DNA from 3 places in the Pseudolysinimonas sp. 10J20-29 genome. Region 2 is predicted to be linked to each of the others. Evidence: predicted binding sites of a transcription regulator. Region 2 holds the regulator's gene; each other region holds the start of a gene.
The links. Region 2 encodes LexA, which represses DNA repair genes until DNA is damaged. Its sites were predicted from a motif close to TCGAACANNTGTTCGA; they were not measured.

Region 1: a site for LexA is predicted at 2,522-2,537, ahead of AC0L6Y_RS08365 (HNH endonuclease signature motif containing protein). Genes of this name have one in related genera too.
Region 3: a site for LexA is predicted at 3,443-3,458, ahead of AC0L6Y_RS07765 (HNH endonuclease signature motif containing protein). Genes of this name have one in related genera too.

Annotation. Positions count from the first base shown of each region.
Region 1 covers NZ_CM147917.1:1,712,916-1,719,405, reverse strand. Annotated here, with positions in the region: gene AC0L6Y_RS08385 (DoxX family protein) at 1-36, shown strand, start outside; gene AC0L6Y_RS08380 (GNAT family N-acetyltransferase) at 44-514, opposite strand; gene AC0L6Y_RS08375 (TIGR03557 family F420-dependent LLM class oxidoreductase) at 622-1,659, shown strand; gene AC0L6Y_RS08370 (coenzyme F420-0:L-glutamate ligase) at 1,656-2,447, shown strand; gene AC0L6Y_RS08365 (HNH endonuclease signature motif containing protein) at 2,557-3,888, shown strand; gene AC0L6Y_RS08360 (AAA family ATPase) at 4,089-5,174, shown strand; gene AC0L6Y_RS08355 (DUF58 domain-containing protein) at 5,188-6,480, shown strand; gene AC0L6Y_RS08350 (transglutaminase TgpA family protein) at 6,467-6,490, shown strand, end outside.
Region 2 covers NZ_CM147917.1:618,933-625,422, forward strand. Annotated here, with positions in the region: gene dapF (diaminopimelate epimerase) at 1-179, shown strand, start outside; gene AC0L6Y_RS03040 (class I SAM-dependent methyltransferase) at 176-835, opposite strand; gene hflX (GTPase HflX) at 878-2,419, shown strand; gene lexA (transcriptional repressor LexA) at 2,416-3,093, opposite strand; gene AC0L6Y_RS03055 (LysM peptidoglycan-binding domain-containing protein) at 3,361-3,708, shown strand; gene AC0L6Y_RS03060 (histidinol-phosphate transaminase) at 3,778-4,866, shown strand; gene hisB (imidazoleglycerol-phosphate dehydratase HisB) at 4,877-5,482, shown strand; gene hisH (imidazole glycerol phosphate synthase subunit HisH) at 5,499-6,134, shown strand; gene priA (bifunctional 1-(5-phosphoribosyl)-5-((5-phosphoribosylamino)methylideneamino)imidazole-4-carboxamide isomerase/phosphoribosylanthranilate isomerase PriA) at 6,229-6,490, shown strand, end outside.
Region 3 covers NZ_CM147917.1:1,583,223-1,589,712, forward strand. Annotated here, with positions in the region: gene gatB (Asp-tRNA(Asn)/Glu-tRNA(Gln) amidotransferase subunit GatB) at 1-790, opposite strand, end outside; gene AC0L6Y_RS07755 (DoxX family protein) at 800-1,183, opposite strand; gene add (adenosine deaminase) at 1,349-3,271, shown strand; gene AC0L6Y_RS07765 (HNH endonuclease signature motif containing protein) at 3,478-5,097, shown strand; gene AC0L6Y_RS07770 (HsmA family protein) at 5,390-5,785, shown strand; gene AC0L6Y_RS07775 (metal-dependent hydrolase family protein) at 5,904-6,490, opposite strand, start outside.

The DNA of each region.
Region 1 (6,490 bases), 1.1 Mb from region 2:
GTCTTCACCGCCATCGCGCTGATCGTGGTGCTCTAGACCGCGCTCAACTCAGTTCGAGCGCGTAGTAGTAGGCGCGCTCGCCGGTCACCGGCTCGACGCCGTGGAAGCCGTGGCGCTCGTAGAAGCGCTGCGCGTCCAGGTCGGGGGCATCGACCAGGATCTCGATCGCCGCGACGCGTGCGGCGGAGGCATCGGCCAGGATGCGCTCGATGAGCGCGCCGCCGATGCCCTCGCCGCGCACCTCCGGCTCGACGTACAGATCGTCGAGCAGCCAGACCGGGGTCGCATACCAGACGTTCGGGCGGCTCGTGAGAAGAGCGACGCCGCGGGCGGGCTCGCCTCCGAGGTAGGCGAGCGTGCGGTCGGTCGCCAGCATCTCGGTGAGCCGCTCGGTCAGCACCGGGATGCCCGGACTCTCGGTATCGAACTCGGTATTGAAGTCGTGCAGGAGCTTCGCGACGGTCGCGGCCTCGGCGGGAGCCGCGCGCTGGACGGGGTACGGCGTCATTGCCATGCCCCCAGGGTACGTCGCACCCGCCGGTTGAGCCGGGAGCGCGGGTTGAGCCTGTCGAAACCCGCCCGCACCGCGCACCGCGCCGCGCAACGCGCCAGAATGGAGCAATGCCCCCCGAGACCGGCGCGTCAAGCCGCGCCGCGAGCCCCCGCCCCCACATCGGCTACGCCGCGCAGCTGGAGCAGTTCGCGCCCGCCGAGGCGGTCGCGCTCGCCGCGCTCGCCGAACAGCACGGATTCACCGGCACCTCGGCATCCGACCACTTCCAGCCCTGGACCCCGCAGCAGGGCCAGGCCGGGTTCGTCTGGAACGTGCTCACCGCCGCCGCGGAGCGCACCGCCGGCGACATCGGCACGGGGGTGACTGCCCCGACCTTCCGCTATCACCCGGCGATGGTCGCCCAGGCCTCCGCGACGCTCGCCGCGATGTACCCGGGCCGGCACTGGCTCGGCGTGGGCAGCGGCGAGGCGCTCAATGAGCACATCGTCGGCCAGTACTGGCCCGAGGCCCCCGACCGGATCAACCGGATGTTCGAGGCGGTCGACGTCATCAAGAAGCTGTTCTCTGCCTCCGCCGCCGGCCGCGACGTGAAGCACGCGGGGGAGTTCTTCACCCTCGAGTCGACGCGGCTCTGGACGATGCCCGAGCAGGCGCCGCCGATCTATGTCGCCACCGCGGGGCCGCTGACCGCGCGCCGGGCCGGCCGTACCGTCGACGGGCTGATCACGGTCGGCTCGCCGGCGGAGAAGATCGCGCTGCTGTTCGAGCGCTTCGCCCAGGGCGCGCGCGAGGCGGGCCGCGATCCGGCGACGATGCCGCGCATCCTGCAGCTGCACGTCTCGTGGGCCGAGACCGACGAGCAGGCGATGGCCAACGCGCTGACCGAGTGGCCCAACGGCGCGATGCCGTTCGGCAAGAGCGATGTGCGCTCGCCGTACGAGTTCATCCAGATCGCCCGGCTCGTGCGCCCGGAGGACTTCGAGGGGCGGATGCTCGTGAGCTCCGATCCGGACGTGCACCGTGCGCACCTGCAGCGCTACCTCGATCTCGGCTTCGATCGCATCTACCTGCACAACGTCGGGCGCAACCAGCGCGAGTTCCTCGAGGTCTTCGGCCGTGAGGTCCTGCCGGGGCTGAGCCGATGAGCGACATGCGGCTGGAGGTATGGGGGCTGCCCGGGATCCCCGAGATCACGGCGGGCGACGATCTCGCGGCGATCATCGGCGACGCCGTGGATGCCGCGGGCGGCATGCAGGACGGCGACATTCTGGCGGTCACCTCGAAGGTCGTCTCGAAGGCCGAGGGCCGCGCGATCGCGGCGGCCGATCGCGAGGACGCGATCACCGCGCAGACGGTGCGCCTCGTCGCCTCGCGCCCGCACGCGAAGGGCGTGACGCGCATCGTCGAGAACCCGCTCGGGCTCGTCATGGCCGCCGCCGGCGTCGACGGCTCGAACGCCCCCGACGGGGTGGTGCTGCTGCTGCCGGAGGACCCGGACGCCTCCGCGCGCGCGCTCTGCGCCGCGCTGCGGGAGCGATTCGGGGTGGCGCTCGGCATCGTGATCACCGACACGCTCGGACGGGCCTGGCGCATCGGCCAGACGGATGCGGCGATCGGCGCGGCCGGGCTCCGCGTCGTCGAGGACTGGCGAGGCCGCACCGACGCGAACGGGGTCGCCTTGGAGGCGACGATCGTCGCGGTCGCCGACGAGATCGCGGCCGCGGCCGACCTGGTCAAGGGCAAGGCGTCGGCGGTGCCGGTCGCGGTGGTGCGCGGCCTCGGGCACCTGGTGGGGGCCCTCGACGAGCCGGGCGCGCGGGCGCTGGTGCGTCCCGCCGAGGAGGACCTGTTCCGCGTCGGCTCCGACGAGGCCTGGAACGAGGGCTACGCGGCGGGTGTTCGCGACGCCGAGGGGCATCCGGTCGAGGAGTAGTCCCTCGCTCGCGACGGACCGGGATGCGCGTCGTCTCCTCCACACGATCGAATTCGAGAACCTGTTCGAAACACTCGAACATATCTTCGAAGAATGAGAAAATGGGGTCATGTCCGGCTCCCCGTCCTCGGTTCTTGCGGCACCGCGCGTCCTGCGGGTGCCGCCCACTGAGGCGCTCGGCCGGCTCACCGATCCGGAGCTGCTGGAACGTCAGCGCGAGTTCGCGGCGCTGCGGCGCGAGATCGATGCCGGAGCCGCGCGGGTGGCCGCCGAGGTGGCCCGCCGCTCGGCGCGTGAGCTCGGCTACCAGGGGCTCGCCCAGCGGGAAGGGGCGCGCTCGCCCGAGCAGCTGCTTGAGCGTCTCGCCGGGGTGACGGCGGGGGAGGCGCGAGCCTTGGTGCGCGTCGGCGAGCTGATGGTGGCCTCGCAGGAGGCCGACAGCGCGCCGCCCATCATCGCGGCCGTCGACGCGGGGGAGCTGTCGGTGCGGGCGGCGGACGCGATCCGCTCCGGGCTCGGCGCGCCGGGCGACGCTGTCGATGCCGAGCGGCTGGCGGAAGCCGAAGCGCTGCTGGTCACCGTCGCCCCGGAGCTCTCGGTGCGTCAGCTCGCCACGGAGGCGCGCGCGATGCGCGACGCGCTCGACGCGGACGGGGTGTCGAACCGCGAAGAGGCGCTGCGGCGGCAGCGGTTTCTGCGTCTGAGTCCGCAGAACGACGGCATGACCAAGCTGTCGGGGCTGCTCGACCCGGAATCGGCCGCGCTCGTCACCGAGGCCTTCGACCTGGTGACGGCGCCGCGCCGCGGCGGGCCGCGATTCGTCGAGCCCGAGGCGGTCGCGCGCGCTGAGGCGGTCGTGCGCGATCCGCGCAGCACGAGCCAGTTGATGCTCGACGCCTTCGTCGACATGGTGCGAATCGCGGGCGCCGCCGACCGCGGACGGGTGTTCGCCCAGCGGAGGCCCGGGGTGAGCATCCACGTTGACCATCAGGCGCTGGTCTCCGGCGTCGGCGCCGCCGCGCTGGAGGGCAGCCGAGCGCGGGTCTCGATCGCCACCGCGCAGCGGGTCGCGTGCGCGTCCGGCGCCGTCCCCATCGCCTTCGACGGCGACCGCGTCCTCGACGTGGGCCGCACCCAGCGGCTGTTCACCGAACGGCAGCGAGTCGCGCTCGCCGCGCGAGACGGCGGATGCCGCTTCCCCGGCTGCGACCGACCGCCGTCGTGGTGTGAGGCCCATCACCTCGACGGCTGGGCAGGCGGCGGGCGAACCGACGTCGATCGGGGCGTGCTGCTGTGCCGATTCCATCACCTCCTCGTGCACAACCAGGGGTGGCGGATCGACGAGCGACCTCGCGCGGGAGGGCGGCCGGGCGAGCGAGAGCTTGTCGCGATGCCGCCACCGGAACGGCGGGAGCCGCCCCTGCCGATGCCGCGACGGTAGCGGCGCGCGGACGGGCTCCGTCGCCGCGCCCGCCGCTGTGCCGCGTAACTGCGCCCCCGTCGCCGCGCCAGAGTCGCTACCCGAGTCGCTGCACCCACGGGCGTCGGTCAGGGCCGGTGCGCGAGGAATGGTCACAGAATTTGCCGAGTATCCACCCAGATTCGTTGTTCGCACCAGAGCGCGATGGCAGACTCGCGAGGGTGAGAACCGAGCCGAAGGAGTCGGGTCGCGCGCGCAACGCAGCCGCGGACGACCGCTATTCCAACCCGCGCGCCGCCGTCGCCCACGAAGTGGTGCCCGGGTCGGCGACCGACGAAGATGCGCCCGTCGGCGTCGCCGAGTTCGCGCTCGACGGCCGCGCGGTGATGGACGCGATCGAGACGGTCGTCGACGGCAAGCGGGAGGTCATCGAACTCGCGGTGACCGTGCTGCTCGCGGAAGGGCACCTGCTGGTCGAGGACGTCCCCGGGGTCGGCAAGACGATGCTCGCCCGCGCACTCGCGAAGAGCGTCGACGGCACCATCTCGCGCATCCAGTTCACGCCCGACCTGCTCCCCTCCGACATCACGGGTGTCTCGATCTACGACCAGTCGCGCCACGAGTTCGAGTTCAAGCCCGGCCCGATCTTCGCCAACCTCGTCATCGGCGACGAGATCAACCGCGCGAGCCCGAAGACGCAGTCCGCCCTGCTGGAGAGCATGGAGGAGCGCCAGGTGAGCATCGACGGCACCAGCCGCGAGCTGCCGGACCCGTTCATCGTGATCGCCACCCAGAACCCGATCGAGATGGAGGGCACCTACGCCCTCCCCGAGGCGCAGCGCGACCGCTTCATGGCTCGCGTGACCATGGGGTATCCGGATGCCGCGAGCGAGGCGGCGATGCTGCGGCACCGCGCGACGCACAGCCCGCTCGCCGACCTGCAGCCGGTGATCTCGCTCGCGCACCTGCGGCACATGGTCGAGACGGCACGCCGGGTGTTCGTGAGCCCCGCGATCCGCCACTATGCGGTCGCCCTGGTGTCGGCCACCCGCGACGACCGCGAGATGCGCCTCGGCGCGAGCCCCCGCGCGACCCTGCAGCTGGCGCGCGCGGCCAAGGCCCGCGCGGCGCTCAACGGCCGCGACTTCGTCCTGCCGGACGACATCGACGCGCTCGCCGCCCCCGTGCTCGCGCACCGGCTGGTGCTCAGTCGCAGCACGGGCGCCGACCGCGGCGCCCAGACGGCGATCGAGATCATGCAGCGTCTTGTCGCCACCACCCCCGTTCCGCTGGGCGGCGGAAGCTGACGGTCGGGCGACGATGACCGCCCGACGACCCGGCCGCTCGCGGGGCCTGCGCCGGCAGCTCTCCATCCGGCTGACGACGCGCGCCGTCGTGACCCTCGCCCTCGTCGGCGCCGCCACCGCCGCGGGCTACGCGACCGGGCGCGCCGAATTCCTGACCATCGCCGCCGCCGGAAGCGCGCTGCTGATCGGGGCCCTGGTGTATCTGCGGGTGCGTCGGCCGAGGCTGCAGATCGAGCGCGAGACCGATCCCGCGATCGCCGTCGCGGGCGACACGGTGCAGGTCACCGTCCTGCTGCACAACACCGCCGCGGCCCCCGCGCCGACCCTGGACTGCGAGGACGCGGTGCCGTGGGACGACGACCTCGTCGCCGTCCTGGTTCCGTCGATTCCGACCGGGTCGCCCGAGCGGCGCGTGCGGCGGATGCGCTACCGCGCGCGCCCGCCACGGCGAGGTCACTTCGAGCTCGGCCCGCTCATCGTCGAGTACGGCGACCCGTTCGGCATGGTGCGCGCGGTGGTGGCGACGACGGGGACCCATCCGCTCGTGGTGGTGCCCGACGTGGCGGAGCTGCCCGCCGGCGGTCCCGCCTTCGCGGAGGGGGAGGGCAGCGCCCAGCTCGCCCAGCACCGCGCCCAGGGCAGCCACGACGATCTGACGACCCGCGAATACCGCTCGGGTGACGCGATGCGCCGGGTGCACTGGCGCGCCTCGGCGCGGCACGGCGAGCTCATGGTGCGCCACGAGGAGCAGCGCAGCCACCCCGATGTGCGGCTGGTGCTCGACACCCAGCGCGACGGCTACCCCGACGCGCTTCCCGATGGCGACCCGGCGCACGACGAGGCCACGAGCGAGTCGTTCGAGTGGGCGGTCCGGATGCTCGCCTCCGTCGCCATCCACCTCGACGAGGAGGGCTTCACCGTCGCGATCGAGGAGACCACCGCGGCGCAGCTGGCGCCGATCGGATCCCGCTGGGAGGGGCGCGGCCGGATCGACGACTTCCTCGTCAGCCTCGCGGGCGTCGAGACGCGCTCCGGGCAGGGCCACCGGCCGTCCGCCGACGCGGAGGCGCGCGGCCCCGTGATCGCCGTGCTGGGCAACCCGAACCTCCACACCGTCGACTGGCTCCTCCGGCGGCGCTCGCCGCGGGATGCCGGGGTCGCCGTGCTGCTGGAACCGGCCGAGACCGTGCTGCTGAGGCTGCGCGAGGCGGGCTGGGCGACGGTCGTCGCGCGCATCGCCGACGACCCGGCGGAGGTCTGGGCTCGCGTGAGCGGCACGGTGGAGTTCGCCGATGTCGACGACTGAGCGGCGGCCC
Region 2 (6,490 bases):
GCGCCGCGGCGGCGGCCCTCGCGACCCGTCACTGGGCGGGCGAGGGAGCACCGGACTCCTGGAGCGTCACCGTTCCCGGCGGTGTCGTCGGGGTGCGGGTGTTCGAGGTCGACGGCGCGTCGCACGTCGCGCTCAGCGGGCCCGCCGCGCTCGTCTTCGACGGCGCGCTGGAGCTCTAGTTCGCGTCGGGGATGACCGAGATCGGCTCGGTCAGTCCCGAGCCGGAGCGGCGTCGCGCCCGCAGCACGCGGTAGCCCTTGTTGGTGGCGGCGCGCGTCACGGTGAGGTCGTCGGGGAACTCCGCCTGCAGCCAGCGGTGCAGGGAGTCCGAGCCGAGATTGCGCTGCACGACCAGCCAGGCATCCGCCCCCACCTCGAGTCGCGGCAGCCAGGTCGAGAGCATCGAGTGCAGTTCGCTCTTGCCGACGCGGATGGGCGGATTCGACCAGATCGTCATGAATCGCACATCTGTGGGAACATTGTCAGGTGTACAGGCAGTGATGTTGTCGAGACCCAGACGCGCGGCGTTCTGGCGCACGAGGTCGAGCGCCCGCTGATTGACGTCGACAGCCCACACGGTGGCGTGGGGCGACTCGAGCGCGAGCGACAGAGCGATGGGTCCCCAGCCGCAGCCGAGGTCGAGCAGGTTTCCCCCCGGCGGAGGCGCTGGCACATTCGACAACAAGACGTTCGTGCCCGCATCGAGGCGCTCCGGGCTGAAAACCCCGGGCGCGGAGGTGAGGACACGGTCCTCGCCCGCGAGACGGACCGTGATCTCGCGCGGCACGTATCCACTTCCGGGCTCCGACGAGAAGTAATGATCGGGCGGGGCCATGCAGAGAATCTACCGAACTACCGCACCAGAGGGTGAGAGTCCATGACTGAAGAAGACGACCGGATGCTGGACCGCGTCCTGGGGCACGAGGACGCGCACGCCGAGAAGATCTCCGTGTTCGGCCGCGGACGCGCGACCGCCCTCCACGCGACCTCCGAGGAGTCCGAGCTCGACGGCGAGCAGATCGACCGCGAGGAGCGCGCCGCGCTGCGCCGCGTCGCGGGCCTCTCGACCGAGCTCGAGGACGTCACCGAGGTCGAGTACCGCCAGCTGCGGCTCGAGAACGTCGTGCTGATCGGCGTGTACTCGAGCTCGGGCAACGCCGCGCGCGCCCTCGAGGACGCCGAGAACTCGCTGCGCGAGCTCGCTGCCCTCGCCGAGACGGCGGGCGCCGTCGTGCTCGACGGGCTGCTGCAGCGCCGGCCGCACCCGGATGCGTTGACGTATCTGGGTCGGGGCAAGGTGGAGGAGCTGCGATCGATCGTGGCCCATCTGGGCGCCGACACGGTGATCGCCGACACCGAGCTCTCACCGAGCCAGCGTCGCGCGCTGGAGGACCGGGTGAAGGTCAAGGTGATCGACCGCACCGCGGTCATCCTCGACATCTTCAGCCAGCACGCCAAGAGCCGTGAGGGCAAGGCCCAGGTCGAGCTGGCCCAGCTCGAGTACCTGCTTCCGCGTCTGCGCGGCTGGGGTGAGTCGATGTCCCGTCAGGCCGGTGGCCAGGTCGGCGGTGCGGGCGCCGGCATGGGAAGCCGAGGCCCGGGTGAGACGAAGATCGAGCTCGACCGGCGCCGCATCCACACCCGCATGGCGAAGCTTCGCCGCCAGATCAAGGGATTCGCTCCGGCGCGCGAGGCGAAGAGGGCGAACCGCGACCGGTTCGAGGTGCCGAGCGTCGCGATCGCGGGCTACACCAACGCCGGCAAGTCGAGCCTGCTGAACCGGCTCACCCGCGCGGGCGTGCTCGTCGAGAACGCGCTGTTCGCGACGCTGGACCCGACGGTGCGGCGCAGCCAGACGCCGGACGGGCGCCAGTTCACCCTGGCCGACACGGTCGGCTTCGTGCGCCACCTGCCGCACCAGCTGGTCGAGGCGTTCCGCTCGACGCTCGAGGAGGTCGGCAACTCCGACGTCATCGTGCACGTCGTGGATGCCTCGCATCCCGACCCGGCGGCGCAGCTGGCGACGGTGCGCGATGTGATCGGCGATGTGGGCGCGCGCGACCTTCCCGAGATCGTCGCCTTCAACAAGGCGGATCTGGTCGACGAGAACGACCGCATCCTGCTGCGCGGGCTGGAACCGGGCGCCGTGTTCGTCTCGGCTCGCACCGGGGAGGGCATCGACGAGCTGCGCGAGCGGATCGCCGAGCTGCTGCCGTATCCGGATGTCGAGCTCGACATCCTGGTGCCCTACGACCGCGGCGACCTGGTGTCGCTCGCGCACCAGCGGGCGCGCGTCGTCGACACCTCCTACGAGGAGGCCGGCACGCGCCTGTCGCTCCTGGCGACCGCGCGGGTGGCGGAGCAGCTGCGTGCGGCGGTGGCGGCGAGCGATGCGGCGGAGGCCGCCGAGGCCGACTAGACCGAGCGGAGCACCGCGACGACCTTGCCGAGCACCTCGGCCTCGTCGCCGAGGATCGGCTCGAACGCGGAATTGCGCGGCAGCAGCCAGGTGTGGCCGTCGCGCTGACGGAAGACCTTCACGGTCGCCTCGCCGTCGAGCATGGCGGCGACGATCTCGCCGTTCTGGGCGTCGCGCTGCTGACGCACGACCACCCAGTCGCCGTCGCAGATCGCGGCGTCGATCATCGACTCGCCGACGACCTTGAGCATGAACAGGTCGCCCTTGCCGACGAGCTGGCGGGGGAGCGGGAACACCTCGTCGACCTGCTGGTCGGCCGTGATCGGGATGCCGGCGGCGATCCGTCCCACCAGCGGCACCATGGCGGCGTCGCCGACCGGGATGGTGGTCTCGGCCTCCTCGCTGCCCGGCAGGTCGATGAGGACCTCGAGGGCGCGCGGGCGATTGGGGTCGCGGCGCAGGTACCCGCTCAGCTCGAGCTGCCCGAGCTGGTGCGTCACGCTCGACAGCGAGGCGAGGCCGACGGCGTCGCCGATCTCGCGCATGCTCGGCGGGTAGCCCCGCGAGGCGACCGAGCGCTGCACGAACTCCAGAATGGCGCGCTGCTTGTCGCTCAGGCTGGTGCGCCGGCGGGTTCCCGGGCGACCGTTCTCGGTCGAATCGATCTCGCTCATCGCATCCTCCTGAAGGCGTTGTGTGTCGAGGTGAGGCCAATGTCGGTGGCCTCTGGTCGAATCTCCTCAACGATCGAAACTGTATCCGTTCCGACTCGCCCGAGCAAACAAATGTTCGAGTGTGTCGCACATCGGATGCGAGAAAGTCCCGATCAGTACTTGAACATATGTTCGATCGAAGATATGTTCGGAACACAGCTTCGGATCCGGTCGCCCGGCCGTGACCGGATCCGAGCTGTCCAACGACTCGAGAGCGAGGAACGACAGATGAGCACCATGGTGATGAATCCGACCGTCGTCGCACTGCCGCGTCTGCGGCTCACCCCGCGCGGTCGTGCCGTCTTCGGCACGCTGGCCGCCATCCCGCTCGTGCTGCTGGCGCTCGCCCTCGGCGTGGGCGCGCCGAGCGCCGATGCCGGCGCCACGGCCTCCCTCGACACCTTCAGCTACGTCTCGGTCGCCCCGGGGCAGTCGCTCTGGCAGGTCGCCGAGACGCTCGCCCCCGAGGCGGACCCGCGCGAGGTCATCGCCGACATCATGGCACTGAACCAGCTCGCCTCCAGCGCGGTGGAGCCGGGCCAGAAGCTGGCCATCCCGACCGCCTACGCGCCCTGATCGGCGGGGCCGTTTCGGGCGGCGTTCGCCGGCCCGGCTGAGCGTCGCCACGCTCAGTAGACTCGGCGAGTGGTATCCCTCTCCGACCTCCCGATCCGTGACGACCTCCGCGGTCAGACCCCCTACGGGGCGCCGCAGCTGCACGTGCGCTATGCGCTGAACGTCAACGAGAACACGCACCCGATTCCCGAGGACACGGCGCGGCACATCGTCGAGTCGCTCGCGCGGGCGGTGCTGCAGATCAACCGCTACCCCGACCGTGAGTTCACCGTGCTGCGCGAGGCCCTCGCGGCCTACCTCGGGCACGAACTGGCGCCCGAGAACATCTGGGCGGGCAACGGCTCGAACGAGATCATCCAGCAGACGCTGCAGGCCTTCGGCGGGCCCGGCCGCAAGGTGCTCGCCTTCCCGCCGACCTACTCGATGCACGCGATCATCGCGCACGGCTCGGGCACCGAGTGGGTGGAGGCCGAGCGCGACGACGATTTCGAGATCTCGGCCGCGACCGCCGTCGCCGCGATCGAGCGCGAGCAGCCCGACGTGGTCTTCTTCTGCGCGCCCAACAACCCGACCGGCACCCCCGTGCCGCTCGAGACGATCGAGGCCGCCTATGCGGCGACCGACGGCATCGTCTTCGTCGACGAGGCCTACGCCGAGTTCATGCCGGAGGGGGCGCCGAGCGCGCTCAGCCTGCTCGCGGGCCGCGAACGTCTCCTGGTCTCGCGCACGATGAGCAAGGCGTTCGCCTTCGCCGGCGCGCGCCTCGGCTACCTCGCCGCCGACCCGGCCGTGGTCGACGCCTTCCGGCTGGTGCGCCTGCCGTACCACCTGTCGGCGCTCACCCAGGCGGCCGCCGTCGCCGCGCTCGAGCACGCCCCCGCGATGCTCGCGATGGTCGACGACATCCGCGGCCAGCGCGATCGCCTGCTTGTCGAGCTCGCGCAGCTCGGGTATCGGCCCTACGAGAGCTGGGCGAACTTCGTGCTCTTCGGCGGTCTCGACTCCCCGAAGGCGACCTTCGAGGCGCTGCTCGAGCGCGACATCCTGGTGCGCGACGTCGGCATCCCCGGATCGCTGCGCGTGACGGCGGGCACGCGAGGCGAGACGAGCGCCTTCCTGGCGGCCCTCGCCGAGCTCGGGCCGGGCGGCGCTCGATAGACTCGCAGGCATGAGCACATCCCGCGTCGCGAGCCTGCGCCGTCAGACGAGCGAGTCGAGCATCGAACTCGAACTCAACCTCGACGGCAGCGGCACCGCCGACATCTCCACGACGGTCCCGTTCTTCGATCACCTGCTCACCGCGTTCACCAAGCACTCGCTCATCGACCTCACGGTGCGCGCCCACGGTGACACCGAGATCGATGTGCACCACACCGTCGAGGACACCGGCATCGTGCTGGGGCAGGCGATCAATCAGGCGCTCGGCGACAAGGCCGGCATCGGCCGCTACGGCGACGCGCACGTGCCGCTCGACGAGGCGCTCGCGCGCGCCGTCGTGGACGTCTCCGGGCGCCCGTACCTGGTGCACTCCGGCGAGCCCGAAGGCTTCGAGTTCCACCTGATCGGCGGCCACTTCACCGGCTCCATGGTGCGGCACGTGCTCGAGGCCATCACCTTCCACGCCGGGATCACCGTGCACCTGACGGTGCTCGGCGGTCGCGATCCGCACCACATCGCCGAGGCCGAGTTCAAGGCGCTCGCGCGCGCCTTCCGTCGCGCCGTCGAGCCCGACGCGCGCGTCAGCGGCGTGCCGTCGACCAAGGGCTCGCTGTGACCGTGGAGCGTCGCTCGTGACGGCATCCCCCTCGGTCGTCGTCCTGGACTACGGATCCGGCAACGTCCACTCCGCCGCCAAGGCGCTGGAGTTGGCGGGCGCGCGCGTCGAGCTCACGGCCGACCGCGACCGGGTCGCGGCGGCCGACGGGCTGCTGGTTCCCGGGGTCGGCGCGTTCGCGGCCGTCATGGCGGGGCTGGAGAGCGTTCGCGGCGGCGAGCTGATCGAGCGTCGGCTCGCCGGCGGACGTCCCGTGCTGGGCATCTGCGTCGGCATGCAGGTCATGTTCGAGCGCGGCATCGAGCGCGGCAGCGACGTCGAGGGCCTCGGCGAATGGCCCGGCACCATCGAGGAGCTGCACGCACCCGTGCTGCCGCACATCGGCTGGAACACGGTCGATGCGCCCGAGGACTCCCGCCTGTTCGCGGGCATCCGCGACGAGCGCTTCTACTTCGTGCACTCCTACGCGGCGCGCGACTGGACCCTGGAGGCGACCGGCGCGTTCCCGGCGCCGCGGGTCACCTGGGCCGAGCACGGCGAGCGCTTCGTCGCCGCCGTCGAGAACGGTCCGCTCGCCGCCACGCAGTTCCACCCGGAGAAATCCGGCGCCGCGGGCATCGCCCTCCTGGAGAACTGGCTGCGCGGACTCTGAGCGCGCGGACGTCACCGCGGTCACGGCGTCCATGAAACCGCGCTACGATCTGAATCTTGTTTGCGGGTTGTGACCTCCCCGCGGGAAGACCGAGATGAGCGAATTCAATATCGCCCCTGCCCTGACCCTGTTGCCCGCCGTCGACGTTGCGGGCGGCAAGGCCGTTCGACTGACGCAGGGCGAGGCCGGCTCCGAGACCAGCTACGGCGATCCGGTCGACGCGGCGCACCAGTGGGCCGATGACGGCGCCGAGTGGATCCACCTCGTGGATCTGGATGCGGCCTTCGGTCGCGGCAACAACCGCGCGGTGATCAAGAAGGTCATCAAGAACACGCCCAAGCACGTCAACATCGAGC
Region 3 (6,490 bases), 960 kb from region 2:
GCTGGATCTCGTAGCGCACCGCGCGCTCCACCGAACGGAACGAGTTCACGTTCTTCGTCTCGGTGCGGGTGCCGAGCTTCTCCTGACCGCGCGGGCGCAGGCTCACGTTGGCGTCGCAGCGCAGGTTGCCGCGCTCCATGCGCGCCTCGCTGATGCCGAGGCCGCGCACGATGTCGCGGATCGTCGACACGTACGCCTTGCCCACCTCGGGCGCGCGGTGCTCGGCGCCGAAGATCGGCTTCGTCACGATCTCCACCAGCGGCACGCCGGCCCGGTTGTAGTCGACGAGCGAATACTCGGCGCCCTGGATGCGTCCGGTGCTGCCGCCCATGTGGGTCAGCTTGCCGGCATCCTCCTCCATGTGCGCGCGCTCGATCGGGATGGTGAAGACGGTGCCGTCCTCCAGCTCGATCTCGACGCTGCCCTCCATCGCGATCGGCTCGTCGTACTGGCTGATCTGGTAGTTCTTCGCCAGGTCGGGGTAGAAGTAGTTCTTGCGGCTGAACGTGGACCGCGGCGCGATCTCGCAGCCGAGCGCCAGCCCCAGGCTGATCGAGTACTCGACCGCCGTCTGGTTCACCACCGGCAGGCTGCCCGGAAGCCCCAGGTCGACCGGCGTGATGTACGTGTTCGGGGTCTCGTCGTGGCTGTCTCGACCCGCGGCGGCCGGGTTCGGCGCATCCGAGAACATCTTCGTCTGAGTACCGAGCTCGACATGCACCTCGAAGCCGAGCACCGGCTCGAACATCTCGAGAGCTTTGTCGTAGTCCATGAGGTCGGGCTTGGCCATGCCCCCAGTCTATTTGGCGCGAGTCGACCAAATTGCCGCGGCGATGAACAGCGGCTGGAACGGCAGCCGCGCCAGGCGCTTGGCATCCGTGTCGAGAGTGAAGCCGTCACGGCGGTTCGCCCACTGCGAGATGTTGCCGGGGAAGATCGCCACGAAGAACGCCGCCACCGCCGCGCCCACCCACGGGCGGGCCTGCGCCGGCGCGACCACCAGCGCGCTGCCGAGCGCGATCTCGGCCACCCCGGATGCCACCACCGTCGTGTCAGGGTCGAGCGGAACCCACGGCGGCACCTGCGCCTGGAACTCGCGGCGGGCGAACGTCAGATGCGCGACGCCCGCGAACGCGAGGGCGGAGCCGAGCAGGATGCGGGTGGTGGTGCGAGCGGCGGTCATGTTCCCATCATCGGGATGCGGCTGGGCGGGGGCTGGATGACGCGGGGGTGGATGACGCTGGGGCTGGATGACGCTGGGGCTGGATGACGCTTGGGCTGGATGACGCGGGGGCTACGCTTCCGATGGACGACCTCACCTCGACCGCCCGCCGCACAGGAGTTCCGCGTGACCGACCCGTCGCATCCCGACGCCGCCGCGAGCTCGCTGCGCGCCGTGCGCGCCTTGCGTGCCTTGCCGAAGGCGCACACCCACCTGCACCTCGACGGCGGCTACCCGCTGGCGGCCGTGCAGCGGCTCGCGCGGGCGCAGGGCGGCTCGTTCGAGCGGCCCGCGCGGTTCCGCGACGCGGGCGAGTTCTTCAGCGCTTACGGCACCGTGCCCGCCCTCGTGCGCGACCTCGACGACCTCGCCGCGCTCTGCGTCGCCCTCGTGCATGCCGAAGCGCAGTCCGGGGTGCTCTACCTCGAACCGTCGATCGAGCCGCAGCTCTACAGCCCGCGGCTCGGCGACCTCGACACCGTGACTCGCACCATCGTCGACGCGCTGCAGCGCGGGGCCGCCGACACCGGCATCGAGGTGGGCGCCAACCTGACCGTCAACACCGGGCTGGATGCGCCACTCGCCGAAGAGCTCGCCCTGCTCGCCACCCGGTTCGTCGGCGCCGGGATCACCGCGTTCGGCACCGCCGGACCGGACGACCCGACCGGCCCGCAGCGCTTCGCGCGCGCCGCCGGCATCGCGCGGGATGCGGGACTTCAGGTGGTCATCCACGCCGGGCAGACCGGCGGTCCGGTCAACGGGCCGGCGAGCGTTCGCGCGGCCCTCGACGTGCTCGGCGCCACCCGGATCTCGCACGGCGTGCACGCCATCCACGACTCCGAGCTGCTCGCCCGGCTCGCCGACGAGGGCATCGTGTGCGACGTCTGCCCCACCTCCAACGTCGCCCTCGGCGTCGCCGCATCGCTCGAAACTCACCCCGCGCCCGCGATGCTCGCGGCGGGCGTGCCGATCACCCTCAACGCCGACGACCCGCTCTGGTTCGGCGCCGACATCACCGCCCAGTACAAGGCCGCGCGCCGGGTGTGGGGTGTCGACGATGCGGGGATTGCGGCGATCGCGCGGAACGGGTTGCGGGTGCCGTCGCTCAGTGCGCCGGTGCGGGCGCGGTTCGAGGCTGCGCTTGAGGAGTGGATCGGCTCGGTGGCGGATGAGTCGGTGCGGGGCGAGTCAGTGCGGGGCGAATCAGTGCCGGGCGGGTCAGTGCCGGGCGCCTCCGCCGGACGCCCCTCCCACGAGCGTCGAGGCATGACCGTCAGCTGGGCCGGGATCGCCGCCGACTACGACCGTTCGTTCGGGCGGATGTGCGCGGGCGCGGTGCCGGCGCTGCTGGATGCGGTGGGGGCTGCGGCCGGTCCCGGGGACGCTCTCCTCGACGCGGGATGCGGCACCGGCGTCGCCGCCGCCGAAGCCGTCGCTCGCGGCTTGCAGGTCACCGGCGTGGATGCGGAAGAGAGCATGGTCTCGTTCGCGCGGGAGCGGGTGCCCGGGGCGCGGTTCGAGGTGGGTGAGCTGGCGCGGCTCCCCTACGGGGATGAAACGTTCGCCGCGGTGGTGGCGAACTTTGCGGTGAACCATGCGGGGCATCCGGATCGATGTGTCGCGGAGCTGCGGCGGGTGGCCAGGCCTGGCGCGCCGATCGCGGTCACGGTGTGGCCCTGGCAACCGACCGAGCTGAACCAGCTGTGGGCGGCGATCATCGACGAGACCGGCACGAAGCCTGCGGGCGGGTTCGTGATGCCGGAGGCGAGCGACTTCGCGCGCACCGAAGACGGGGTGTCGGGGCTGCTCGCGGCCGGCGGGTTCGCGGTGCGGGAGGCGCGGCGGGTGTCGTGGGAGTTCACCGTTTCGGCGGACGACCTGTGGGCGGGCGTCGCGGCCGGGCTCGGCACGATCGGGCAGGCGTATGTCGCAACGACGGATGCGGGACGCGCGGCGATCGAGCGGTCGTTTCGGGAGCGGGTGGCCGGCCTGGGGCCGGTGCTGCGGTTTCCAGTCGAGGCGGTGCTCGTGGCAGGGGTTGCGGCGTAGGGGCTGCCTCCCGTCACTACTTCGCCGCTTCGCCACCTCGCCATCTCGCCACCTCGCCACCTCGCCACCTCGCCACCTCGGCACCTCGGCACGATCCCTAGCTAGCCGTCACGGCACGATCCCCCGCCGCGTCGTCTCCTCCACAGGCCCGGTTTCCCGAAGAACTTGTACTAGTACATATCTTCGAATCTTGGAAGAATTGCCGCATGACGACGACCACCTTCCCCGCCTTCGCGGACCCGACGGTGCCCTTCGTCGCCCCCACGCCCTCGTCCTTCGGCGACCTGAGCGACGACGCGGTGGTCGACCTGCAACGCACCCTCGGCGAGCTGCGGCGCCGCGTGGACGCGGTGTCGTCGGCGGTCGCCGGAGAGCTGGCCCGCCGCTCGCGGCACGACCTCGGATTCGAGGGACTCGCACAGCGCCTCGGCGCCCGGACGCCCGAGGCGCTGATCGCACGGGTCACCGGAGCGTCAACGCGCGAGGCCGCGGCGCTCGTCCGGGTCGGTTCTCTGGTCGCCGACGCGGAGCAATTCGAGTCGCGGCCCACCGGCGACGGTGAGAGCCCATCCGGGCTGCTCGGCGACGCGGAGCCGACGGCCGACGGTGGCACGGGCTCGGGCTCGGGCACAGACTCGGACGCGGGTTCGAGTTGGTGCTCCGGCTCAGGCTCGACCCCGACGCCGTGGCTGCATCCGGTGGCCCACGCCGTCAACGCCGGGCGACTCTCGGTCGGCGCGGCCGACGCGATCCGCACCGCGCTTCGCGCGCCGGGTCCCGAAGTGAGCGCAGCGGCACTCGACGACGTCGTGGCCGCGCTGATCGCCGAGGCAGGAACCCTCACCCCCGAACAGCTCGCCGCGCGTGCGCGCGATGCGCGGGCCGCGCTCGACGAGGCGAGCGTGCAAGACCGCGAAAGACAGCTCCGCGAGCGCCGGTACCTGCGGTTCGTGCCGCAGCCCGACGGGATGACACGGGTGCACGGCCTGCTCGACCCTGAGTCGGCGGCGATCGTCGTCGCCTCGGTCGATGCCGCCACGTCTCCCCGGCGCGGCGGTCCGCGCTTCGTCGACAGCGCCTCGATTGCCCGCCGCGCCGGGCGAGATGGCGGCTGGGGGCATTCAGAGCGCTCAGAGCGCTCGGCCGCTGATGCCTCCGCGACTGAGGCGACCGCAAGTGGACCCACCGCCTCTGACCTCACGGCGGCCGAGCGCGCCGAACGGCTCGTTCGCGACCCTCGCGCGACCGACCAGATCGCACTCGACGCGCTCGTCGAACTGATTCGTCTCGGAACGACGGCCGACGACGGCACGGTCCTCGGCGCTCGCACCCCCGCCGTGCGGGTGCTCGTCACCGACGCCGATCTGGCCCGCCGCCGCGGATCCGGACACCTCGAAGGGCAGAGCGCACCGATCTCGATCCCCTCCGTCGAACGCCGCATCTGCGCCGACGGCACGGTGCCGATCCACTTCGACTCCGGCGGCCAGGTCGTCAACGTCGGGCGCGATCAGCGGCTGTTCACCGCCCGACAGCGCATCGGCCTTGCCGCGCGCGATGGCGGATGCCGATTCCCCGGATGCGAGAGACCGCCCACCTGGTGCGAAGCGCATCACATCGTGCCCTGGCATCGAGAACACGGGCGGACGGACATCTCGGACGGTGTTCTGCTGTGCCGGCACCATCACCTGCTCGTGCACGACAACGGCTGGCGCATCACGCGCGACGGAGCGAACTACTCGGCGATCCCGCCACGAACACTCGACCCCGCCCAGCACCCGATCCCGATGCCGTCGCGCAGCCCCGTCGCACGCCGCCTCGCGGGGTGAGGTGCTGCCGCGCACGCTGAGTCGCGATCTCGCTGGTTGAGCCGCCGCGCCGCGGTCTGAGTCTCCGCCGCGCACCATCCAGCCGAGTGAGCTCCCACCTCGCGAGCTGATCTACCGCCCCGCAGGCTGAACCTCCGCCACGCGCCGTGCCGCCGGGTGAGCTGCCACCGCGGGCGGACGTGCGGGTGGCGATCGGGTCGGCCGCCTAAGGCGCGCGCAGATGACGGCCGCGGGCCGCACCGCGGGACTTCGGTCCCTATGCGACAGGGTGAGCGTCCCTCAGAGTGGGCTCATGCTGATTCCCGCCATTGTGCTCATCACCGCCGCGCTCATCTTCTACTCGATCGGAGTCTGGGCCGAGCGGATCCGTCGCGACCTCCGCCCCTGGCACGCCGTGTTCTTCGGACTCGGCCTCGTCAGCGACGTCACCGCGACCCTGATGATGACGCAGATCGCCGCCAGCAGCCCCGACACCGACACCGGCGTCGCGGCCGTGCTCGGCACCGTGATGGCGATCACCGGCACAATCGCGATCCTGCTGATGGCCGTTCACCTGGTCTGGGCGATCGTCGTCCTCGTGCGCAACCGCCCCCACGAGCGCCAGAGCTTCCACAAGTTCTCGGTCGTCGTCTGGGCGATCTGGCTGATCCCGTACCTCGCCGGCGCGATCGGCGCCAACATCGGCTGACCCCGCCTGGGGGCCGGCGGCCGGGCGCGCCCCGAGCGGAATACGCTCGGGCGCTGCTCGACTGCTCGGCTGCTCGGCTGCTCGGCTGCTCGGCTGCTCGGCCGCTAGCCGTTAGCCGTTAGCCCGGCAGCGTGCCCGCGACGACCTGACCGGCCGCGACGACGGCGACGATGTTCGACGTGTGCAGGTCGTCGATGCGCTCCCACGGCCGACCGCGCAGCACCACGAAGTCGGCGGCCGCGCCCTCGCGCAGCGTGCCGACGGTGTCGCCCCAGCCGATGGCGGCGGCAGCCCGCGAGGTCGCCGACTGCAGGGCGCGCTCCGGCGACCAGCCGAAGATCTCGGTCATCCGCCGGATCTCCTCCATCTGATCGCCGAACGCGACGTGAGCACCGTTGGCGTCGGTTCCGAGTACGAAATCGACACCGGATTCGGCCGCGGCCCGCAGCAGCGCGTCGCGCCGCACGACGAGTTCCTGCGCCTTCTCCGCCTGCTCGGCGTTCGCCGCCACACCCTGCGCGATGCGGTTGTTGATCAGCAGCGTCGGGGCGACGGTCACGCCGAGCTCCACCAGCCGGGATGACTGCGCGGGTTCCAGCAGCGTGCCGTGCTCGATCGAGTCGACACCGGCATCCAGCGCGCGGTCGACGCCCGCCGCCGTGTGAGCGTGGGCGGCGACCCGCATGCCGAGGGCGTGCGCTTCGT